Regions from separate parts of the Hominibacterium faecale genome, predicted to be linked through region 2. Evidence: predicted binding sites of a transcription regulator. Region 2 holds the regulator's gene; the other holds the start of a gene.
What was found. The regulator HrcA, encoded in region 2, represses chaperone genes, less so after heat shock. The targets are predictions, from matches to a motif close to TTAGCACTCNNNNNNNNNGAGTGCTAA.
Positions count from the first base shown of each region.

Region 1: a site for HrcA is predicted at 5,496-5,522, ahead of clpB (ATP-dependent chaperone ClpB). Genes of this name have one in related genera too.

Region 1 covers NZ_JAJAGH010000001.1:27,171-34,782, forward strand. The annotation lists gene LG211_RS00150 (efflux RND transporter permease subunit) at 1-1,202, shown strand, start outside; gene LG211_RS00155 (methyl-accepting chemotaxis protein) at 1,177-2,967, shown strand; gene LG211_RS00160 (DUF3842 family protein) at 3,041-3,457, shown strand; gene LG211_RS00165 (InlB B-repeat-containing protein) at 3,755-5,341, shown strand; gene clpB (ATP-dependent chaperone ClpB) at 5,622-7,612, shown strand, end outside.
Region 2 covers NZ_JAJAGH010000003.1:373,699-381,310, forward strand. The annotation lists gene LG211_RS04495 (cytidylate kinase-like family protein) at 1-231, shown strand, start outside; gene LG211_RS04500 (LysR family transcriptional regulator) at 262-1,152, shown strand; gene LG211_RS04505 (APC family permease) at 1,149-2,651, opposite strand; gene LG211_RS04510 (cytidylate kinase-like family protein) at 2,783-3,418, shown strand; gene hrcA (heat-inducible transcriptional repressor HrcA) at 3,769-4,815, shown strand; gene grpE (nucleotide exchange factor GrpE) at 4,805-5,386, shown strand; gene dnaK (molecular chaperone DnaK) at 5,450-7,327, shown strand; gene dnaJ (molecular chaperone DnaJ) at 7,402-7,612, shown strand, end outside.

The sequences.
Region 1 (7,612 bases), on a different contig from region 2:
GGATCGTAATGGCCAAGGGCGTTATTTTCGGCGTCATCGGCAGCGTCACCATTCTTCCGTCCATGATTCTGGTATTCGATAAATTGATTCAAAAAACTATGCATAGGGAAATCATACCGGAAATGAACCGGCCGGCAGCCTTTATCATACGCCATGCCCGCCTCTTTGGCCTTCTGTTCCTGATTTTGCTGGTACCGGCCCTGATCGGATATACCAGGACCGATGTCTATTACAATTTAGATGCCAGCCTGCCAAAGAATCTGGACAGTATTGCAGCCAATGAAAAGCTGGAAAAAGAGTTTGATATGGGGTCCACCTATATGATTCTGGCCGATGCCAACCTTAGTGCCAAGACTGCCGACCGGATGACAAAAGAGATTGAGAAGGTAGACGGCATAAATACTGTTCTTGGTTTTAACTCGGTGATGGGACCGGCCATACCAAAGGATATGATTCCGGACAGCGTTTTGGATGAACTGCAGGCGGGCGGCCGCCAGCTGATGATTATCAATTCCAAATACAAGGTGGCAACGGGAGCCGTTTATAAACAGATCCGGCAAATTAACCAGATTACGGAGAAGTATGATCCCAAAGCCATGGTCATCGGCGAGGCTCCATGCACCAAGGATTTGATTTCCATCACCAACCACGACTTTAAGGTGGTCAGCTTGATTTCCATCATTGCCATCTTCCTGATCATCGCCATCAATTTTAAGTCGGCCTCTTTGCCGGTCATACTGGTGGCTGTCATCGAACTGGCGATCTTTATCAATATGGGAATTCCATTTTACACTGGCACCCGCCTTCCCTTCATCGCATCCATCTGCATCGGTACCATTCAGCTGGGGGCGACGGTGGACTACGCCATACTGATGACCACTCGATTCAGGCGAGAGCTGCAGCTGGGAAGGGAAAAAAAGGAAGCTGTGCGGATTGCACTCAGCACTTCCATTCCGTCAATCATCGTCAGCGCGCTATGCTTTTTCGCGGCCACATTCGGCGTTGGCATTTATTCGGATATTGACATCATCAGCTCTCTGTGCGGCCTGATGGCGAGAGGGGCTCTGATCAGCATGATGGTTGTAATCTTTATTCTGCCTGCAATGCTGGTTTTATTCCACCGCATCATATGCAGCACCAGCATGGGCTTTAAGCATTCAAAGGAGGAAGCAGAAAATGAAAAGAAACTTGAGGCAAACTAGAATCCTGACTGTGATACTGAGCCTGGTCCTTGCGGCAGCAGGCAGCACCGCTCCGGTCTTTGCCGCCGAAAAAACGGATGACGCCTTAATTTCCAAGGAGGAAACCGTGTATGTCATGGCCGACGAAAATGGAGATGCCAGTAAAATTATCGTCAGCGAATGGCTGAAGAACGCTGGTGAGCTCAGTCTAATCAAAGACTATACGGAACTGAAAGAAATTGAAAACGTTAAGGGCGACGAGTCCTTTGATCAAAAAGACGGCAAGGGAACCTGGAAAGCGGAGGGTAAGGATATTTATTATCAAGGAAAAATAAAAAAGGAGCTGCCCGTCGAAATGAAGGTCAGCTACTACTTGAATGATAAGGCTGTCACATCGAAGGAAATTGCCGGAAAAAGCGGTAAGGTAAAAATTCGCTTTGACTATACCAACAACCAAAAGCTGCACGGCGTCTACGTTCCTTTTGTGGTGATGACCGGCATGAGTTTGGATAACGATATTTTCAGCAAGGTGGAGGTGAAAAACGGCAAGGTGATCAACGACGGTCAGAAATCCATGGTTGTCGGCTATGCGCTCCCGGGACTTGCTCAAAGCTTGGAGCTGAAAGATACGGAGGTTGTTATACCAGATTACGTGGAGGTGACTTGTCAGGCAGAAAAGTTTGCATTAGGCGGGACCATGACCGTTGCTTCAAGCAGCTTACTGGATGATCTGGATTTGGGAAGAATTGATTCCATGGACGACTTGAAAGCTGCGCTGGATCAGCTTCAGTCAGCGGCAGCTCAGCTGGAGGAAGGCGCTGAAAAACTCCAGAGCGGAGCGGGCGATCTGGCCAAAGGAACCAGTGATCTCTCGAAAGGGGCGGGGACGCTTTCCAAAGGGACAACGGATTTGTACAAAGGGGCGGGGACGCTGAAAGAAAAAGTGGAGCAGTTGGGGAATGGACTGAAGGAGGCCAAAGATGGAAGTGCCCGGCTGCAGACAGGCGCCGATCAGCTTCTGAAAGGTGCAGGCGATCTGGAGTCAGGTGCCGGCCGGCTGAAAGGAGGGATCGGCCAAATCCCGGGTAAGCTTCAGGAAGCCGTAGGCAAAGTATCGGCGGGAATTCAAGGAGCGCAGGGTCAGCCGGGAACCATACAGGCGGATGAAGCTGCACTGGCCGCATTAAACAAGATCGATGAAAGTAAGCTGAGCGATGGGGAGAAGACAGCGCTGGCACAGGCGAAAGGCGCCCTCCAGAAGAGCATAGACGGCCAGAAAAGCATTGTATCAGGGCTGACAAGTGAAAGTGCAAAGATGAAAGACAGCGTGGCAGCCTTGAGTGACGGCGCGGAAGAGCTGGCGGCGGGAACAAAGGACTTGAAAAACGGCCTGACCGATCTCTCCAGCGGCGCCAAAGACTTGAATACAGGAATTACAAAGGCCTGCGAGGGCGCAGGACTTTTAAAAGACGGAGCTGCCGATTTAAAAAAGGGGGCCCATCGAGTTAACGATGGTGCAGGCGATCTGAATGCAGGGGCCAAAAAAGTAAATGCCGGTGCCGGTACTTTGGCGACGGGAGCCAGAGATTTGGCCGGGGGCATTTCCAAGTTCAAGAGCGACGGGGTGGATAAACTGGCAGAAGCCTTTAACGGAGATCTTTCCAAGGTAGTCGATCGTCTGAAAGCTTTGCAGAAGGCGGCATCCGATTATCAGAGCTTTGCCGGCAAACAGGCACAGACCAAAGGTACCGTAAAATTTATCTATAAAACCGACGAGATCGAGTAAGAGAATTGCTTTTGCTGCCGCAAGTGTGTTAAAATTACACAAAAGTCAATAAATGCGGGAGGAATGAGACGATATGGTAATTGCAGTAGTAGACGGACAGGGCGGAGGTATCGGAAGGGCCGTCGTTGAAAAGATAAAGGCAGCGATGCCGGCAGCACATGTGATCGGGCTGGGCACCAATTCAGTTGCTACCGGCCAGATGCTGCGGGCAGGCGCTGATGATGGCGCCACAGGAGAAAATGCTATTGTCCACAATATGCAGCATGTTGATATTGTGGTAGGAGTAATTGGAATACTCAATGCCAACTCTATGATGGGCGAATTGACACCGGCTATGGCCTCTGCCATCGGCGGCAGCCATACCTATAAAGTGCTTCTACCCATCAATCGCTGTCATATCCATGTGGTAAGCGTCGAAGATGTTCCTTTGGGCAAACATATCGACCATGCCATTGAAGCAATCAGGAGGTATATTGAGAAACAGGAATGAGGAGAAGGCCGCTGCCTGGAAAAACTGAATATCATAGAAAAACCCTGCACTGCGGGGCTTTTTTAGTTTGAAGGAAGACTTTAGGAGATGTGTCAGACCATGGATTTTCGGGGAACAGAGGAGTAGCAATACAGGCTGTATGGCTCAAGGCAGCAAGCATCAACAGGGATGAACAGCGATGGTATTAGAAAATATTGGTTACATTAAATGTAATCGAAATGTAACCTTGAACAATTATAATAACCTTAACGTAAAAAACAAGGGAGTATTTCCATTTACATAGGGAGGATTTTGTTCATGAAAAAAGGAAAAGGTATTCGAATCGCATACAGCCTGCTCATCGTATGCTTCCTGTTCGCTCAGATGACGACGATGGCTTTCGCGGAATCCCAAGGCGGGTCTGAAAAAGCGTCGACTGCGGAACAACAGAAAACGGAAAGAACACAGGATAAGAGCAGCAGACAGGCGGATTCGAAAGAAGTCGGTTATTATACCATCGAATATATCGTTGATCCCGCCTACGATCACTATTATGTATTAAAGCAAAGCGGCAGCCGCAGTTATACAATGAAGAAAAAAACCACCGAAAAGATTACCTCTTTCGGTGTATGGCTGCTAGCAAAAAATCAAACCGGAAACGGAGACATGAACGTAAAGATGACACTGCTCAACACGGCTCATGGAAAATGGGGACAAAAGGATGTACGTTTTGCACCGGGCGATGCCATCGATGTACACAAAAATAATCAGGCTTTCGTTAATTATAGCAATGGGTTCGGATTTACTAATTTTGATGCGGATTCGACGATTCGTATTATGGTCAGCCCATATAATCCGCCGGTGGAAACAGCTTTACATTCCATTGAATTCCGCGTCAGTCCCAGAGGCGGCGGAAAATTGACTGGTAAGACGTATTTTGAAGACATTGCTCATGGAACCCTTTTCGGAGATGTGGTAACAAAGCTGCCCGGAGCCGACCCTGACCCGGGATATCAGTTTGCGGGATGGGATCCTGTAAAAGGGCTGCCTGCAGCGGACAGTAAAGTGGAAGGAAATCTGCATATTGAAGCGGAATTTGAAGAAACGGAGGCTGCGATCCGCTATCGATCTTCTGATGAAACCGCAGGTAGGGTGGATCGTGAGGCTGAATCGGTGAAAGCAGTCAGCGGCAGTACCAAAGGCGTTGCTGCCAGTGCCAACTCCGGCTTCCGCTTTATCAACTGGACTGATGAGAGCGGAAAAGAAGTAAGCAAAGAAGCAGGCTTTAACCCGCAAAAGAATGATGACAGCGTTTATGAAACACAGACCTATACGGCTCACTTTGAAGAAGAGGTGGAACAGTTTTATAAAGGTGAGGAGAATACGTCTTCAACCCAACAGCAGCAATCCTCTGCCGGAGAACGGCAGCAGAACGAGTACGTTAAGAAGGGAGCTGCAGGGAATACAGCAGAATCCGCCGTTCAGACAAGGGCAAATCGGAATGCTTCGGTGAATACAAATACGGCGGATGCAGCTGTGGGCAGCGCTGACTCGCAGGATAAAACGGCCCCGGCCGCTGTCTCCATCCAGGACAGTCAGGTTCCGCTGGCCGCGGGGATATCCAAGGAAAGCGGCTGGGCATTTCTCAACTTGATCTTCGCAGTCTTGGCAGCTTTGATGAGCGTATATGTTCTGGCAGGCAAAAAGCAGAGCAAAGGCATGTTTAAGGCAGGCAGCGCATTTGCGGCTATCTGTGCAATTATGATCTTTATACTGACGGCTGAGATGAACCTGCCTATGATTTTGGCGGATCCGTGGACTGCGCCTATCGGGCTGTTGACGCTTTTAGAAGCAGTGATAACAAGGCTGGCGATAAAAGATGCTGCAAGAAAAAAAGGAAACTAAAGGTTACAAAATGAAAGCTGGGGCTGCTCACATTGCTTGGTGCGGCAGCTCCAGCCTTTTTATGTTACACGGCTGATGGAAAGGATTACTAACCTTAACGAAATAAGCCTGGATCATGCGTACTCCTATGGGAGGTAGTCGAACAATAAAATTGTTAGCACTCTACTTGGGTGAGTGCTAAAAAAGTTCTTTACTTTTTGCTCATGCAGGATTACAATATAGGTGTAAGATAAATTATCCTTGTTAATACTAAAGTTAACAGGCGCGGAGGTGAACATAAATGAACTTAGAAAAATATACGCAAAATGCCCAGGGGGCCATTATGGATTGCCAGAATATCGCCATAGAAGAAGGACATCAGCAGCTTGAGGCAGAGCATCTGCACCTTGCACTAATCATGCAGCAGGACGGGCTTATCCCGAAACTTCTCAAGTTCATGGAAATAAATGTTGGGGCTGTTATTGGGGATTTGGAGGAAGAGATGGAAAAGCTTCCGAAAGTAACCGGTGGAGCCGACAACATGTATTCGTCCAGGCGGCTTTCCCAGATCCTGATGAAAGCGGAAAAAATCGCAGAGGAGTTCAAGGATGAATATGTCAGCGTAGAGCATATGTACCTGGCCCTCCTCGAAGAAAAAGGGACGCCGTCTTCCAAGATATTCAAGAAGTACGGCATTACAAAAAACAAATTCCTGGAGGCCTTGGAAAAAGTCAGAGGCAACCAGAGAGTAACCAGCCAGAACCCAGAAGATAATTATGATGCATTGAACAAATACGGCCGTGACCTTGTGGAAATGGCAAAAGAGGGAAAGCTGGATCCGGTAATCGGCAGGGACGCGGAAATCCGCCACACCATCCAAATCCTTTCCAGAAGAACGAAGAATAACCCGGTGCTGATTGGCGAACCGGGCGTAGGCAAGACAGCCGTTGTAGAAGGCCTGGCCCAGCGTATCTTAAACGGCGATGTGCCGGAAGGGCTGAAAGATAAGACCATCTTTGCCCTGGATATGGGGGCGCTGATCGCAGGCGCCAAATTCAGAGGTGAATTTGAGGAGCGGCTGAAAGCCGTATTGAATGAAATCGAAAAATCGGAAGGCCGGATCCTGCTGTTTATCGATGAAATCCATAACATTGTAGGCGCCGGCAAATCGGAAGGCGCGATGGACGCAGGCAACCTGCTCAAGCCAAAACTGGCCAGAGGCGAACTCCACTGCATCGGCGCGACCACGCTGGATGAATACAGAAAGTACATTGAAAAAGATGCAGCTCTAGAGCGGCGTTTCCAAAAAGTATTGGTGGACCAGCCGACGGTAGAGGATACCATTTCAATTTTAAGAGGATTGAAAGAACGCTTTGAAATTCATCACGGTGTGCGAATCACGGATAATGCGCTGATTGCCTGCGCGACCCTTTCCGACCGCTATATCACGGACCGGTTTTTGCCGGATAAAGCCATCGACCTGATGGACGAGGCGGCATCGAAGATTCGGACCGAGATCGACAGCATGCCGGCCGAGCTGGATGAGATTTCACGAAAGATCATGCAGCTGGAGATTGAAAAACAAGCGCTGGGTAAAGAGACGGACGACGCTTCCAAGGCCCGGATGGATCATTTGGAAAAAGAATTGTCCCAGCTCAAGGATGAAAGCGCTACTATGCGGGCTCAGTGGGAAAATGAAAAGAAGGCCATCACTGAGGCCAAGGGGACCAAGCAGCAGATCGAGGAAGTTAAACTTCAGATTGAAGAGGCTGAGAGAAATTACGATTTGGAAAAACTGGCCCAGCTGAAATACGGAACCCTTCCCGAACTGGAAAAGAAGCTGGAAGACGAAAAGGAGCAGGCTGACGAGGCCAAGGAAAACCGTCTTCTGAAAGAAGAAGTCGGCGAGGAAGAGATTGCAGAAGTCGTTGCAGGTTGGACTGGAATCCCGGTGAGCAGACTGGTGGAATCGGAGCGGGAAAAATTGCTGCGTCTGCCGGAAACGCTGCACAAACGAGTCGTCGGCCAGGATACGGCGGTGGATGCAGTAGCAGAAGCCGTGCTCAGGGCAAGGGCCGGATTGAAGGACGAAAGCAAACCCATCGGTTCCTTTATCTTCCTGGGACCCACCGGCGTGGGCAAAACCGAGCTGGCAAAGGCATTATCAGAAGCCATGTTCGATTCGGAACGCAATATGGTGCGGATTGATATGTCCGAATATATGGAGAAGCACTCTGTATCCAGATTAGTAGGGGCTCCTCCGGGATATGTGGGCTACGATGAAGGGGGACA
Region 2 (7,612 bases):
CGCGCCCGGAGATTGGGCGGCCATCTGGGAATGGCTGATGAAAAAACCATAAAGATGATTCGAAAGCTGGATAAAGAACGAGCACGCTATGTCCGTACTTACACGGGACAGGAATGGCAGGACCCCACCAGCTATGATCTGACCATTGATACAGAAAAACTGGACGATCAGCAGCTTATGGACGTAGCGATTCATTATATTTGCTGCAGATTTCCTGAGCTGAAAAAATAGCTGGGGATCATAAGGAAAGGAAGGACGGTTATGCTGGATTTTAGACTGAATACGTTTCTGACTGTATGCAAATACATGAATTTTACCCGTGCGGCGGAAGAACTTAATATCACCCAGCCTGCGGTCTCTCAGCATATCCGATATCTGGAGGAACTGTTTGAAGTTAAATTATTTGATTATCATAACAAAAAGATCAGCCTGACAGAGGCCGGAACCTTTCTGCAAAGCACGGCGACGACGATGGTTCATGATGTGATGCATCTGCAAGACAAGCTGCGACAGTTGCAGGGAGAAAAAAGAGAGCTGGTATTCGGTGTGACCTTAACAGTGGGAGAATTCGTAATTCCGGCGCCGGTCGCCAGCTATTTGAAGGCCCATCCTGAGGCAGCTGTTCACGTGACCGTTGCCAACACTCAAGAGCTGCTGAAAAAGCTTAATGACGGGCAGATTGATTTTGCACTGGTAGAAGGCTTTTTTGCCAAAAGTGAATATGACTCCAAAGTCTATTCCAATGAACCTTATATTGGGGTATGCGGTCCCTCGTATCAGCCTGCGAAAAAAATGATGCGGATCGAAGATACTTTTGATGAACGGATTATTGTGAGGGAGGAAGGCTCCGGGACCAGAGAAATTTTCGAACGTTACCTTGAAAGCCGCAATTTTTTAATCAGCGATTATAAAAGTATATTGGAAATTAGTAATATCAACGCTATTAAAGCCTTGGCCGCGGCTGGATGCGGAATTACCTTCCTCTATGAGGCAGCGGTAAAAAAAGAGCTGGAAACAGGAGAACTGATAAAAATTCCTCTGCTGGATTTCGACCTTACACACGACTTTACATTTATCTGGCGAAGAAACAGTGTTTTTTCGCCAGACTATATTGAGTTGTTTCAACAGTTAAAAGATGCCAGAGAAGGCTAACATACAAAGGAAAACAGATATAGTGCTCCAACTCCTATGATGGCACAGATTACGGACAGGCGCCAGATCCGGTATTCCCGGTCCATCTTTGCCTGTTCTGCATCAGAAGGCACATCAAACTCATGGTCAGTAAAGAGAAATTCGGTTTTCTCTTTTTTCGTTTGCGCATTTTTTTGCAAACCATTTCTAGCGAAAAACAGAACCAGGCCAGCTAAGGACCACATAATGCCAGCAGCGATGGCTTCCGGGGAAAGCTGTGTCATTAAAAGTAGATAAACGGCAATACTGGCCCCTGCGCCTGCGGAAAGGCCGGGCGTGCGGAAAGGCCGGGAAAGATCCGGGTATTTTTTTCGAAGCCCCAGAGCCGACAGCATGCCGATCACATAATAAAGAAGGGTCGCAAAGAGAGACAGGGAGGCGATATAGGTGATGGAACCAGTTGATACTAAAAGGATCATCAAAAGGCCTAGGCAGATCAAAGCGATAAAAGGGCTCTGAAAGCGGGGATGGATTCTCCCCAGAATGGGAGGAATTGCGTTATCTCTGGCCATGGTGAACAGATAACGGGCCGGCGCGGCAATGGCGGCGTTGAGGGTGGAAAAATCACCGCCAAAGGTAATCCCCAGGCATAAAAGTATCAGCGGGAGCCCTACGATTCCGGCTGTTTTCATGGCGTGAGCATAAGGCGCATCTGCAGTCGCCAAAGCTGCCAGGCTGTCAACAGGCGTGATGCTGACCAAGGCCCATTGGAATAATGCCGTTACAATAAAGACGATGAACGGCGCTAAAAACAAAGCGCGGGGCAGATTGATCCGGGGAAAACAGATCTCCTCTCCCATGGCACAGCAGGTTTCAAAGCCGGCAAAGCACCACCAGATCATGGCTACACATGGGAAAAAGTCTTTAATAGAAAGGCTGTCGCTAGCTGTGGATATGGAAAAAGAATCCAAGTGGAAGACCGGCAGCATGGTGATAAACCAGATAATAGTGATTCCCCAAAAAAAGAACAAAAAGCCATTTTGCAGCCTGCCGCTCATCTCCACTCCGCGGACAGCAAGGACAACGAAGAGTAAGATGGCAGCAGAGGCGATCACCGGATCGCTGAAGGGCAGCGAGAATCCCAACGCTTCGAAAAGCGTACGCAGATAGAAACTGAAAGCCAGCGCCTCCCCGCTGGCAACTGATACCATGGAGATGATAAAGTTCCAGCCGGCCAGCATCCCAAAGGGCCTTCCAAGTCCAAGGGATGCGTATTGGTAAGTTCCGCCGGCAAAAGGCAGCGCTCCGCCCATTTCGGCATAGATCAGAGCCGGGTAGATACTGATGATGAGCGCGGTTAAAGTGGCGAAAATCACTGCCGGACCTAGAATGCCGGCCGCGCCGGAGCCGACTGTAAAGAGGCCGACGCCGATGACGGTTCCTACTGTGATTGTAACGGACTCGCGCATGCCGAAACATCGTTTCAGTGATGCGGTTTTATTGATATGTAAGTCTTTCATAATTCAATCCTTTCATTATAGCTTCTCTTTTTATGCTATGTAAAGTCAGAAAATTGGTGTTTGCCTTTGACGAATGGAAAATAAAGGAGTAAAATAAAGAAAAAGCACTGTTTGGAAAGTGGGGTGGAATCATGAATAATTATGTTATTACCATCGGCAGACAGGTTGGCAGCGGAGGCTCGGTTCTTGGAAAAGCTATCGCAGAGTATTTTGGATTCAGCTACATTGATAAAGAGCTGCTGAAAAAGGCAGCTGAGGAGCTGAACATTCCACAAGAGGATCTTGAAAATCTAGATGAACAGGAGTACCGGGTAGGAAAGTCTCTGTTCCAGTCCAGCATTTACAATTTGCCCTATATGACAGATGCATGGCTGGTACCGACGGGGGCAAATCTCTATCAGATTGAATCGGAGCTGATCCGTCAGTCGGCAGATGAAGGGCCTTGCGTAATTGTGGGACGGTGCGGATCTGATTTGTTCCGCGGCTATAAGAAGCATGTAAGCTTTTTTCTCCATGCTGACGAGGATGAAAGATTGGAGCGGCTGGAAAACACCCTGGATTTTTCCCACGAAAAATCACTGAAAATGATCGAAAAGGCCGATAAGGCAAGAGCGCGGTATTACAATACGTATACCGGAAGGAAATGGCTGGATCTGACCGGATACGATTTGTGCATCGACACCGGAAAACTGAGTGATGAGCAAGTGAAAGAAATCGCAGTAAACTACATTTGCACCAGATTTCCCGAACTGAAAAACAGACTTTAATACTACCGTCAAAGGACGGGCCGGGCTTGCGGCCCGGCAGGATTTATGGACATGAAATATTACACCAGGCAAGGGACTGCCGCATGAGGCAGTCCCCTTTTTGCGGAGTGCCGCCGGTGTTACTTTATCAGTTTACATCAAACTTGTGCATGTTCAGCCCGTGCGTCCTCAATTTTCGCCTCGAATCCCGGCCGATGGGAAATCGGGTCAGCCCATTTAATTTTCGGGAAAACCCTAAGAAAAATTTTCAAGAAATTTTTTAAAAGAGTGTTGACAATACTACATAAGAGTGGTAAATTTAAACTGTAATTAGCACTCACTTATAAAGAGTGCTAACAGGAGGGGCTATCATGGATTTAAGTGAAAGGAAACTGAAAATATTACAGGCTATTATCAGCGACTTCATTAGAACAGCAGAGCCGATCGGTTCCAGAACACTTTCCAAAAAGTTCGACTTGGGGATAAGCCCGGCAACGATTCGAAATGAAATGGCTGATCTGGAAGAGATGGGATATCTGACTCATCCCCACACATCAGCAGGTCGTGTTCCCTCTGAGCTGGCATATCGTCTTTATGTAAACGATATGATGAAAAAATATGAATTGAGCGAAGATGAAAAAAATGCCATCGCAAGCAAGCTTTATGAAAACGTGACGGAACTTGAAAAAACGGTACAGCACGCAGCGAAAATTTTATCGGATATTACCAATTTAACGTCGTTCGCCCTGACACCGTCGCCGGATGAAGATACATTAAAATACATTAACCTGCTGCCGGTAGACGAACATACCGTTGTTCTGATGATCGTTTCCCACAGCGGTAAGGTATCTAACACAGCCCTCAAGCTGAAGGTACCTTATACAGAGGATGGTCTGGAGCTTTTAGCCAAGACCATGACTTATAATTACCGAGGCAAGACCATCAGCGAAGTACTTACCTTAGATATTATCGAAAGCTTTGAGACGGATATCGAAGCCATGAGCACTTTGGCAAGGAAGGTCGTACCTAACTTCATCAAGACCCTGGAAGATATGCTCAACGTCAACTTGTACATGGATGGACTGACCAACATCTTTTCCATTCCTGAGTACAATGACTTGGATAAAGCAAAAATGTTTCTGGAAATGCTCAATAAAAAAGAGGACTTTACAAAGACATTGATCAACCGGGAAAACGGTGTAATCATAACCATTGGAAAAGAGAATGCCGAAGACATCATGCAGGATTGCAGCCTGATTACCGCCACTTATCATGTGGATGGAAAGCTGGCCGGCAAGATCGGCGTGATCGGGCCCACGCGGATGCGATACGGGCAAATTACTTCGGTCGTTGAATATTTGACGGAGAATATAAGCAATACGTTTAAACTGTCAGGAGGAGGTAAGGATGACGACTAACGAGCAAAAAGAACGCGAAATGGCTGAAGAAATAGCCGAAGAAAAAAAGGAGCAGCAAACAAAGGAAGCTGAAGCGTCCTGCGATGACGAAGCAAAAAAGGAAGAAAACCAATCCCAGGAAGGCGAGGAAGCGGAGAAACAGGAAGAATGCAAGGAACCTGAGGAGGACGAAAGTTCCCGCTATATGAGGTTGATGGCTGATTTCCAGAACTACAAAAAACGAGTAGAAAAGGAAAAAAGCGATATCTATTCCTATGCCAATGAAAAACTGGCGATTGAACTTCTGGCCGTCCTCGACAACTTTGAGCGGGCGCTGGAGCATAATGCCGATGACGCAAGCTTTAAAGAAGGCATGGAAATGATTTTCAAACAGCTTTTCGATGTGCTTGAAAAGGCAGGGCTGAAAGAAATACCTGCCCTTGGAGAAGAGTTTGACCCTAACTTCCACAATGCGGTGATGAATGAAGAAACCGATGAATATGAAAGTGGTAAAGTTTCCGGCGTCATGCAGAAAGGTTATACGCTCAACGGCAAAGTCATCCGCCCGTCCATGGTGAAGGTGGCCAGCTGATTAAATGGTTAATGTTTAAAAATTTAAATACATGAGAAATACAATATAAAAGGAGAGATTAACATGGGAAAAGTAATAGGTATAGACTTAGGTACAACAAACTCGTGCGTAGCAGTATTAGAAGGGGGAGAACCTGTCGTAATTGCCAACGCAGAAGGAAACAGAACCACTCCATCCGTAGTTGGCTTTGCCAAGAACGGTGAAAGATTGATCGGTGAAACCGCCAAAAGACAGGCCATCACCAACCCGGACAGAACCATTGCTTCAATCAAGCGATACATGGGTACTGACCACAACGTAGAAATTGACGGTAAAAAATACACACCGCAGGATATTTCCGCAATGATTCTGAGCAAACTGAAGGCGGATGCGGAAAGTTATCTGGGCGGTACAGTAACAGAAGCCGTCATCACAGTTCCCGCTTACTTTACTGACAGCCAGAAGCAGGCTACGAAAGATGCAGGTAAGATCGCCGGACTTGATGTAAAGAGAATTATTAACGAGCCGACGGCTGCTTCCTTAGCATACGGTCTTGATAAAGATGAAGCGCAGCATAAAATCCTGGTATATGACCTGGGCGGCGGCACATTCGACGTTTCCATTCTGGAGCTTGGCGACGGCGTATTCGAAGTACTGGCTACAAACGGAAATAACAAGCTTGGCGGCGATGACTTTGACGAAGCCGTGCTCAATTATCTGGCAGATACATTTGCGAAAGAAAATGGCATTGATTTGAGAAATGACAAGATGGCGCTGCAGAGATTGAAAGAAGCTGCTGAAAAAGCGAAGAAAGAATTGTCCAGCGCGCAGACCACCAATATCAACCTGCCGTTCATCACTGTAAATCAGGACGGACCGCTGCACATGAACATGGACCTGACAAGGGCCAAGTTCGAACAGCTGACCGCCGATCTGGTTCAGAAGACCATCGAACCAATGCAGAAAGCTATGAACGATGCCGGTGTTAACAACAGTGATATTTCCAAAGTAATCCTGGTCGGCGGTTCCACCAGAATCCCGGCTGTACAGGAAGCAGTTAAGAAAGTGACAGGAAAAGACCCGTTCAAGGGAATTAACCCGGATGAATGCGTAGCAATCGGCGCTGCTATTCAGGCAGGCGTACTGACCGGTGAAGTAAATGACGTACTGCTGCTGGACGTAACTCCGCTGTCCCTTTCCATCGAAACATTGGGCGGCGTAGCGACCAAGCTGATTGAAAGAAATACAACGATCCCCACCAAGAAGAGCCAGATCTTCTCCACAGCGGCGGATAATCAGACAGCTGTCGATATCCACGTCATGCAGGGGGAACGTGAAATGGCGGCCGGAAACACCACATTGGGACGCTTCCAGCTGACCGGTATTCCTCCGGCTCCCCGCGGAGTACCTCAGATCGAGGTTACCTTCGACATCGATGCCAACGGAATCGTAAATGTACACGCAAAGGATATGGGTACCGGCAAAGAACAGAGCATTACCATCACTTCTTCCACAAAACTGTCCGACGATGAAATTCAGTCTAAGGTAAAAGAGGCTGAACAGTACGCGGAAGAAGACAAGAAGAGAAAAGAAGAAGTTGAAGTTCGCAACCAGGCAGAAACGCTGGTATATGAGACAGAAAAGAACCTGAAAGAAATCGAAGGAAGTCTGTCAGAAGAAGAAAAAAATGCAGTAAACGCAGCTAAGGACGATCTGTCCAAGGCGCTTGAGGGCACCAACATCGACGAGATCAAGGATAAAACGGAAAAACTTACTGAACAGTTCCACGCTATTTCAGCTAAGATGTACCAGCAGGCACAGCAAAACGGCGGAGCAGGCGGCGCGGGATTTGACCCCAACATGGGCGGCCAGGCAGGCGGCGGCGCAGAAAACGGCCCTGCAGGAGACAACGTAGTAGACGCTGACTATGAAGTAGTGGATGAGGACAAGAAAGACAACTAATCCAACTCTGACAGAGCACTCCTTTTACAGGGAGTGCTCTGCCCGAGTATAATACTTAAAGTGAGGAAAAGGCTATGGCAGAGAATAAGAGAGATTACTACGAAGTCCTTGGACTGCAAAAGGGCGCCAGCGATGATGAAATCAAAAAAGCCTTCCGAAAGATGGCCATGAAATATCATCCGGACAAAAATCCCGGGGACAAAAAAGCCGAAGAACAGTTCAAACAAGTCAATGAAGCATACAGCGTTTTATCCGATCCTGAAAAGAAAAGCAAGTACGACCGTT